Regions from separate parts of the Pantoea sp. CCBC3-3-1 genome, predicted to be linked through region 3. Evidence: predicted binding sites of a transcription regulator. Region 3 holds the regulator's gene; each other region holds the start of a gene.
What was found. The regulator Fur, encoded in region 3, represses iron uptake genes when iron is present. The targets are predictions, from matches to a motif close to ATAATAATGAGAACNACTATCAA.

Region 1: the regulator Fur is predicted to act here: its motif matches at 1,590-1,612, upstream of EHV07_RS19545 (TonB-dependent receptor domain-containing protein).
Region 2: the regulator Fur is predicted to act here: its motif matches at 1,873-1,895, upstream of fes (enterochelin esterase).

The regions. Positions count from the first base shown of each region.
Region 1 is NZ_CP034363.1:4,183,648-4,186,926, reverse strand. Features, by position in the region: gene EHV07_RS19555 (MFS transporter) at 1-907, opposite strand, end outside; gene EHV07_RS19550 (SelT/SelW/SelH family protein) at 1,188-1,469, opposite strand; gene EHV07_RS19545 (TonB-dependent receptor domain-containing protein) at 1,707-3,279, shown strand, end outside.
Region 2 is NZ_CP034363.1:3,135,735-3,139,013, forward strand. Features, by position in the region: gene EHV07_RS14815 (enterobactin synthase subunit F) at 1-326, opposite strand, end outside; gene EHV07_RS14820 (MbtH family NRPS accessory protein) at 328-561, opposite strand; gene fes (enterochelin esterase) at 586-1,809, opposite strand; gene EHV07_RS14830 (MFS transporter) at 2,109-3,279, opposite strand, start outside.
Region 3 is NZ_CP034363.1:1,403,060-1,406,338, forward strand. Features, by position in the region: gene EHV07_RS06670 (beta-N-acetylhexosaminidase) at 1-966, shown strand, start outside; gene fur (ferric iron uptake transcriptional regulator) at 1,033-1,476, opposite strand; gene fldA (flavodoxin FldA) at 1,851-2,381, opposite strand; gene ybfE (LexA regulated protein) at 2,523-2,804, opposite strand; gene ybfF (esterase) at 2,934-3,279, opposite strand, start outside.

The DNA of each region.
Region 1 (3,279 bases), 2.2 Mb from region 3:
CAGCCAGCGACGTCACCATCAATGGGAAGAGGGTCAGCACCACCACGCTCCAGGCCAGAATGCAGAAAATCGACAGCATGATTTTGCCATCGGCCAGCTTGCCGCCCGCCAGATTGCCCAGCACCATCCCCAAACCAAAAGCAAACAGCACAACCGGCAGCCAGAGGGTCGACAGGTGGGCAGCTAAGGTCAGAATGGGGGTGATATAGCTGATCACCGCGAACATTCCGCCAAAACCAATTGCCGCAATACCCAGCGTTAACCAGATACGGATATTAGCCAGGCCGCGGATCTCTTTCAGCGGCGAGCTTTGAGCTTCTTCACGCTGCATTGGGAAAAGTTTGAAGATTAACAACGCATCAATCAACGACAGCAGCGAAACGCAGGCGAAAGCCCAACGCCAGTCAAGATGTTCCCCCAGCAACGTTGCAGCCGGATTGCCCAGCAGCGAGGCCAGCGTCAGACCAAGCATCACTTTTCCTACGGCCTGGCCGCGACGATTTTCATCCACTAAAGAGGCCGCCGCCAGTGCTGCCACGCCCAGGAAGGCGCCATGCGGTAAGCCGCTCAGAAAACGCGAAACCACCAGCGCGTGCGCCGTTTCAGCCAGCATGCTGCTGATATTGCCCAGTAGAAACAGGGTGATAAAGATCATCAGCTGATGCTTACGCTGTAAACGAGCGGTGCTGAGTGAGAACAGCGGAGCGCCAATAACCACGCCAAGCGCATAGTAACTGATGAATTTGCTGCCTTCGGCCAGGCTGACGTTCATGGCCGAAGAGACCTGCGGCAACAGGCCCATAATAACGAACTCGCTCAAACCAATGGCGAAAGCGCCCAGCGCGAGAGAAAACAACAGTGGCCCGATAGCGCGAGCCTCAGGAGGTGTTGGACTTACAGTATTCATAATAAAAAGATGCACTTAAATTTAGCGATGTATGCAGGAACCTGAGCACAGCATGTGACAGGGGCGCAGGTCTTCAGGCAGGGAAGGTAAGGGGAAAGCGTATTGTTATCGGCCTTCTGGCTCTTGTTAACGTCGCCAGAGCCTGAGCTTTGGCGACGCAGAGTCTACAGCGAAGCGGCAGGGAGACACAAGTTTAGGGTGATCTTCGTCACATTTCAGTCCCGCTGTAACCCTGTAACGAGGCGCTTATCCTTCCTTATTTTGTTATTAAATCAGGTAATTACGCTTTATCAATATGCCCTAAATCCCGCTCGGGAAAACAGACATTCCGCACCCGCTGCTTTAACTCTTTCACTTCCGGAAAACCGCCATCGGTTTTTCGATCCCAAATCAGGTGTCCATCGATGGCGATCTGATAGATACCACCGGTGCCCGGGATCAGCGAGACCGAAGCCAGATCGGTACTGAAAGTGTGCAGCAGTTCCTGCGCCATCCAGCCTGCGCGCAGCAGCCAGTTACATTGAGAACAGTAGTGAATAGTGATAGCTGGAGAGGTTTTCATTGATTCAGGCTCGTGAAAAAAACAGACGGTCATCATCTGGCGGTCGTTACGGGCTGTCAACCCGGCCACTTTTTTAACATTGTGAATTAATTGTGGAGATGATTGCTAACTGAAATCAATATGATTATCATTCGCATTTGTATTTACCGTCAAGGATCGACAGCGATAATGTGCAGTGGGCACACCTGCGGCAGCAATGAATGAGTCGATACTAATAATGAATAAAGGCTTACCCAAATGTGTAAAAAATTAATTTCTCAGGGAATTATCCAAAAATCCGTGCTGTTCAGCACGCTGGTGACTTCCGGCTTTGCCGTCGGTGCTGATAATCAGAGCGATAAGATTACCGCTGCGACCTCTTCTGAAACGCTGACGATTGCCGCAAAAAAGCAGGCCCGCGAGCCGGTGATGGTGGTTACCGCGCCGCAGCCTGAAAAAGAGGCCGGTACGAAAACGACAATCACGGCTGAGGAGATGCAAAAAAAAGGTGCCAACGATTTTGGTTCAATAATGCGTTACGAACCGCTGATTAGTGCCACCGGCGTCAGCGGGGGATCGTCGGCGGGCAAAAGCGGCTTCGATCGCAGTGGCTATACCGGCTATAACATTCGCGGTCTTGAAAGCAACCGCGTCGGGCTGGATGTCGATGGCATTCCTCAACCGGAAGCGACCGGGCGCAGCTACGTCAGTCGCGCCGGGCTGAATACCTTCGGCATCGGCCGTGACTATATAGACCCTTATATCTACGGGCAGGTGGATATTGAATCGGGCGCAACCTCAACCGCCAAAGCCAATAACGCTATCGGCGGCGCGGTGTCGTTTTTGCCCAAATCTGCTGATGATTACCTCTCGCCTTATAAAACGACCTACTTCGGCTATCAGTCAGATTACGACTCCTCTAACCGCAGCTGGCACAACGGCATTACCGCAGCAGCAGGTGACGAAACCCTGCGCGGCGTCTTTGTTTACAGTCGCCGCGACGGTCAGGAAACGCGTAATAACAGCGGAACGCAAGAGGCTTATCCGGCGAACTGGCATTCCAATGCGCTAATGGCTTCCGGCATCTGGCAGCCCAACGATGAGCACAAACTGACGGGCACCCTCGACTATTACGACAAAACGAACCATACCCACTACGACTCATGGAACGATGGCGGCAGTGCCATTTGGGGGACCGCGCAGCAGCAGAGCAATACACGCCGCTGGGGCGTTAGCCTGAAGGATGAGTGGACGCCCGCAAACGCCTTTATCGACAGCCTGACATCGCGCCTTTATTACCAGCAAACGCAGGCGCACGATAATACTTATATGCCTTCCAGCGCGACGGCGATGCAGCGCGTCTATTCCGATTATGATGTCGATACCTATGGCTTTGAAACGCAGCTGGCGAAAACGTTGGGGCGTCACGATCTGAGCGGCGGTCTGAACGGCAGCATCAATGAGACCAAACGCCCGTTCCGTCAGGTGCCACCCGCCAGCCAGTACAGTGTGATTATGCCGCCGCAGGCCGACAGCCGTAGCTATACGCTGGGCGGATTCGTGCAGGATAAAATCCATTTCGATCTCGACGGCCACGACTTCAGCGTGGTGCCGGGCGTGCGTATCGCGCATCAAAGTATCAAACCGCAAAATCTTGGCAGCCTCACCACGGGCAGTTCAGTATTGACCGAATCCCAGCTGGAAACGCTGTATGGCAAAGAGAACGCCGATACGCAGGTTCTGCCGTCGCTGAGCGTTAACTATGATATTACGCCCGGGCTGATGACTTACGTGATGTACAAGCGCGGCGCACAGTTCCCGAACGCCAGCC
Region 2 (3,279 bases), 1.7 Mb from region 3:
GCCAGCGCGGCAGCAGCGGGATCGCTCTCCGCGCGCAGATCGTAGCGCTGGGGCGAGGCAAAGGTACAGTCCGCATCAACCCACTGCATGGGCACGCCGTCTTCAAAATCAAAACGCATCCGCAGCGTATCGGCTTCCGTCATTCCGCTGACCACCGCCCGGCAAAGCAGCGACGCATCCAGCGCGCCGTTAAGTTCCACATAGTGAGCCACGCTCCACGCATTCGCCACGGGCGACAGCTGTTCAGCCATCCAGATCCCTGGCTGCGCCGCCACCAGCGGCATACGGGTTTTCACTTCTGCTTTTTTCACAAGTAATTCGCTCATTCTACTCACCCCAGGATGGGTTCTCAGAGGCCGTGGTACTCACTTCAGCCGGGGTTAAACTGCGCCAGTTTGTTTCCAGCCAGTGCTGGCAGGCCTGCTGGCTTTCAGGCCCGCGTATCACCTGCCAGCCAGGCGGCAGTGCGCAATGCGCGGGCCAGAGGCTGTATTGTTCACGCGAGTTTTGCAGGATGATAAAAAGTCCCTCAGGATGATCAAAGGGATTGCTGTACTCCATATCAGGCTCCTCTCGATGCCGGTTTTATCGCCTGACGGGCTGCCAGAGTTCGGTCAGGCCGTCGATCAGGCCGCCTCGCCAGCACAGGGCATCATGCCCGCCGTCAAACAGACGATAACGGGTAGTCAGACCGGCTTTTTGCAACAGCGGATAAAGACGCTGATTGGCTTGCAGGATCAGCGGCTCGCGCAGGCCCGCTTCCAGCCAGATACGTAATCGGCTGCCGTCGCCCAGCCCATCGGTAATTTGTTGAATTAACCAGCCTGCCTTATCGGCCTGCTGGCGGTTAGGCCACCAGAAGGATCCCGACTGGCTCAGTACGCAGCCAAAGCGCTCAGGCCAGTGCAGGCCCGCGTATAATGAAGAAAGTCCACCGAAGCTCTGCCCGGCGACGACGGTGGTGGCCGCCTCATTGCGCCAGGCGACCTGCGATGTCAGCAGCGGCAGCAGCTCTTCCTGCACCGCCAGCCAGAAATCCGGGTTACAGGTCAGCTCCTGCCCGCGATTTTCCGTACTGATAGCGTCGATCAGTAAATACACCGCCGGCGGCAGATGACCGTTATTGGTTTCACGCTGCAAGGCAGGCCATACCGGCTGCTGTTCAGCCCAGAATTTACCATCCAGCAAAATCGCTAACGGACGCTGTTCGGGCTGGCCTTCGCCGGTAGTGAAAATCCAGACGCGGCGTTGATTACCCAATCGCTGGCTGTTCCATTGCACGCAGCGAGGCGCGTCAAAATCGACCGTTTCCTGCGTGTCCCAGCCGTTTTGCAGCGGTGCCAGCGGCAAATGCAGTGCCGAAGCGGCATGGCCCCGCCCCCCTCGCCAGCTGCTATTCACGTTATGCGGATCGGCAATTGCCTGAGGCAGAAGCTTGCGCCAGCCTTCACGCAGCGCCTGGCGGTCAGGCGGGTTTTGCAGCGCGGCGGCGGTAAAGTCCTGCTCCTCACTGGAAGGGATCAGGCAATAGCTGCCGCGCCAGCTGGCGTTGAGGCGAACCTGCCATTGCCAGATATCGGTGCCGGCAATACGCTGCAAGCTCTGCGGCGCGCGCTGCTGGTGATGATCGGTAACGCCAGTGATATAGATCCAGACATGACGGATTGACGACGTGCGTTCAGTACCAGCCGGGTCCCGCCAGTAAAATGTGACGGTGCAAATATTGCCTTCCCTGACGACGAACGGCAGCCCCTGCTCTATTTTTTGCTGCCACCAGGCCTCACCCTCTTTTTCCCAATCGCCAGCCATACCTATAACCCTATGTAAATAATGGTAAAACAGTGATTCTGAAATTGCATGACGCTCAGTTTATTGATAATGGTTTTCATTTGCAATCAGAAATAGTTATCATTTTTACCGTTTTGTGGCAGGCAGGTCAGCGTCAGATTTTTCCGGTGTTTTCCCGGATAAACAGTGAGAGATGAGTGGCACTCATTTTCATCAACAGGCGGGTTGTGGGGAGCAAAGGCGTTGGGAGAGAGTAAACCGGCAGGCGTGGTTAAAAAGGCTTCAAAACAGAATTGCTCTGCCCTGAAGCCCGCAGGAATTTACCCTGCTTTAATATCTTCGATAACGGGTTCGTTATGCAGACGCTGACGACGTCGCAGGCTGGGGAACCACGCCATCCATAAGCCCACCACAATCAGCGTGCCAATGCCACCGAGCGCCGCTGCGGGTGCCGCGCCCATCCATGCTGCCAGCATGCCGGATTCAAATTCACCGAGCTGATTGGAGGTGTTGATGAAGATGGAGTTTACCGCACTGACGCGCCCACGCATCTCATCTGGCGTATCCAGCTGTACCAGCGATCCACGGATTACCATGCTGACCATATCGAAACCGCCCAGCGCAAAGAGTGCCAGGATCGACAGCCACAGCTCTTTTGACAGCGCAAAGATTAACGTTGCCACGCCAAATCCGGCGACGGAAGCAAACATGATCATTCCCACGTTGCGCTCCAGCGAGCGGCGACTGAGCCAGAACCCAACCAGCAATCCGCCCACGGCCGGTGCGCCACGCAATAACCCCAGGCCCCAGGGACCGGTGTGCAGAATATCTTTGGCGAAAATCGGCAGCAGCGCCGTTGCGCCGCCCAGCAAAACGGCAAAAAGGTCTAAAGAGATCACGCCTAATACATCGGGACGGTTGCGAATAAACCGTACGCCGGCAAAGACGCTGGCGAACGTTGCCGGCGTGCGGGCCGGCGGTGCCTGCTCATAGCGCAGCAGGCTGACCATCACCACGGAGATCAGATAAAGCAGTCCGGTGACGATATAAACCGCACCCGGCCCCGCCACGTAGAGGAAACCGCCCAGCGCCGGGCCGAGCATTGAGGCAGTCTGCATGGACGCCGCGTTAGCTGCCGTGGCGCGCGCCAGCATGCGTGGAGGGACTAACGCGGGCAGCATCGACTGAAGCGCGGGCGCTTCCAGCGTACGGGCAATGGAGAGGATAAAGATCAGGCCGAGGATGACCAACTCGTCGGTTCTGTGCATCAGCGTCAGGGCTGCCAGCACCACAATCGCCAGCCATTCGGTTAACTGACCGAACAGCACCACACGGCGACGATCGAACTGGTCAGCGACGTGTCCAGCGGGCAGCGCGAGCAGCACGGCGGGGAGGAACTGCGCCAGGCCAATCAGCCCCAGATCAAACGCCCGGCCGGTTATGGCGTAAATTTGCCAGCCCACCGCAATCGACAACATCTGAAAACCAAAG
Region 3 (3,279 bases):
AAAGAGGATAAGCCGTGGGCGAAATCACAGGTCTGTCAGGCCATGATCAAAGATGGCAAAGTCGAGGACATGGAACATTTGCCCAGCTACTTTGCGCGACAGGTCAGTCAGCAGGTGAAACAGCACGGCATTGGCAGAATGCAGGCGTGGCAGGATGGCCTGAAGGATGCCGAAAGTTCTCAGGCCTTTGCCACGGAGCACGTTGCGGTTAACTTCTGGGATACGCTGTACTGGGGCGGCTTTGATTCAGCCAATGACTGGGCGAACAAAGGTTATCAGGTCATTGTCTCTAACCCGGACTATGTCTATATGGATTTTCCGTATGAGGTGAATCCGCTGGAGCGCGGTTACTACTGGGGAACGCGCTTTAGCGATGAGCGTAAAATGTTCAGCTTTGCGCCGAATAACCTGCCACAAAACGCAGAAACCTCCGTAGACCGCGACGGCAAACCTTTTTCCGCGAAATCGGATAAAGCCTGGCCGGGCGCTTATGGCTTATCCGCCCAGCTGTGGAGCGAAACCGTGCGGACCGACGATCAGATGGAATATATGATCTTTCCTCGCGTTGTTTCGGTTGCCGAGCGGGCCTGGCATCGGGCTGCATGGGAGCAGGATTATCAGCCGGGCAGAGAATATATCGGTGGGGAAACAGCGCATGTTGACCACCAGGCGCAGCGAAAAGACTGGCAGCGATTTGCTAATCTGTTGGGGCAGCGTGAGCTGGCAAAACTGGATAAATCAGGTATTCACTACCGTCTGCCGGTGCCGGGCGCACGCATCGTTGCTGGCAAGCTGGAAGCCAACATCGCATTGCCAGGGATTGCTATCGACTACTCGCTTGACGAGGGAAAAAGCTGGCAGCGCTATGACCAGGCCGCGCAACCTGAGGTGAAGGGGAAGGCGATGGTGAGAGCGGTCAGCAGCGACGGCAAGCGCTTTAGCCGGAGTGAAACGCTGACAAACTGATTTACAAAATCTGAACAGCAGACGAAAAAAAACCGGTGAATTTCACCGGTTCTTTACTTGCACAGCTTACTTATCGTGCAGTGATTCGTCTTCGCGGCAGTCGCCGGTTGCGCAGTGACCATACAAATAGAGGCTATGGTTGCTGAGCTTGATGCCGTGACGTTCGGCGATATCACGCTGACGGGTTTCGATTGATTCATCGCTGAACTCGATCACTTTACCGCAGTCCAGGCAGATAAGATGATCGTGATGATGCTGCTGCGTCAGTTCGAAAACAGATTTACCGCCTTCAAAATTATGACGGGTCACGATACCCGCGTCGTCAAACTGGTTCAGAACGCGGTAAACCGTCGCCAGACCAATTTCTTCGCCCATATCGATCAGGCGTTTATATAAATCTTCCGCACTGACGTGATGGCTCTCTGGTTCCTGAAGCACTTCCAGAATTTTCAGTCGGGGAAGCGTGACTTTCAGGCCGGCCTTCTTTAATGCGGTGTTATTGTCAGTCATGCGGATATTGTCCTGTTACTTTGCTAGTCACTAAGTGGCTGAAAAGCCCTGAGCATCGGTCGACGCAAAAGCTGAGCGTCTCATTATAGAACTGATGCTTCGAAATAGAAACCACAGCGGGATTGCGCAACCGTTGAGGGAAGTAAGGATGAAAAGTCGTTACGTCCGGGAAAGCAAGTACCCATTTTCGCTGAGTTAACATTTCGCGCTGCCTCATCGCTGCCGCCGCCAGGGCGTAAGGCATATTGATGAGCTGGGTGACCGATGGCGTTATTCTACAGTTTTGCAGATGAAAGTTACAAATATGTACCTATTACTTCTATAGGAAAAAACAGTGACCCGATGTGAGATAGCTCGCACATCAGGCCCTTTCCTTATGCCTCAAGAATCTCTTTCAGCTGGAGTTCTTCATAAATCTGTTTGACCCACTTTTCGGTACGTTCGTTGGTCAACTCCGGCTGACGATCTTCATCGATGGCGAGGCCGAGGAAGTGATTGTCATCCGCCAGCCCTTTAGAGGCTTCAAAATGATATCCTTCGGTTGGCCAGTGACCGACGATGACCGCGCCGTTAGGCTCGATGATATCGCGGATAGTGCCCATCGCATCGCAGAAGTATTCTGCGTAGTCTTCCTGATCGCCACAACCAAACAGCGCAACCAGCTTACCGTTGAAGTCGATCTCTTCCAGCGTAGGGAAGAAATCGTCCCAGTCACACTGGGCTTCGCCGTAATACCAGGTTGGGATGCCCAGCAGTAAAATATCAAAGGCTTCAAGGTCTTCTTTGCTGCTTTTAGCGATATCATGAACTTCCGCAACCTCTTTACCGAGCTGCTTCTGGATCATTTTTGCAATGTTTTCCGTATTGCCCGTATCGCTGCCAAAGAAAATGCCTACGATTGCCATGATGTTAATAACCTCTTAAAACTTATAATGGAGGCGGCTAGCCTGCTTGTGTTAACGGCAATGATAGCAGACAGATTCAGGGGGATAAATCAGTAATCCGTCCGCATTTGTCGCTTTGTGCTTTGCCGCTGTATGAGCGTATTAGCGCTCAGGATGGGCCAGCTGGGCCATCACCATTTCTTCAATCAGCTCGCTGCGGCTCATATTACGCTGCTCGGCAAGCTGGTTCAGAGCATCAACCGCGTCACTGTTCATTTTCAGTTCCACGCGCTTCAGCCCGCGCACTTTATCACGCTTAAGCTGATTGCGTTTGTTGATACGCAACTGCTCATCACGCGTCAGCGGATTGGTTTTCGGTCGTCCCGGGCGACGCTCATCTGCGAACAGATCGATCGTGGTGCGGTCCGTGTTTTCTTTTGCCATAGAATCGTGATACTGAAAGGCTGGAGTTCTGATGGATTGAGCCATGATGTCACTGTCGTTGAGGCAGCGACAAAATTTTAGCGCGCCATCATACCCCAGTGAAAGTCGTGACGACAATGATTTAGCTTTTTAACAACCTTTTTGTTTCTGCTGAGCAAAAAAACGGCTGATAGCGCGTAAAACAGCATCAGGTTTTTCTGCATGCACCCAGTGACCCGCGCCGGCAATCACATGTGCGCGTGCCGCAGGGAACTGTTTCAGCAGTGCTTCACGATATTCCTCCGCCAGATAAGCGGAGAGTTCACCGCGAATAAACAGCGCCGGGCGTTGCCAGGCAGGCAGCGGTTGCCAGCCGATAATTCGATCATAGCATTGCCACAGCGCAGGGACATTAAATCGCCAGCGGCCTTCATGAAAGGACTTCAACAGGAATTGAATCACCCCTTCTTCATTGATTGTCTGGCGCATCAGGGCA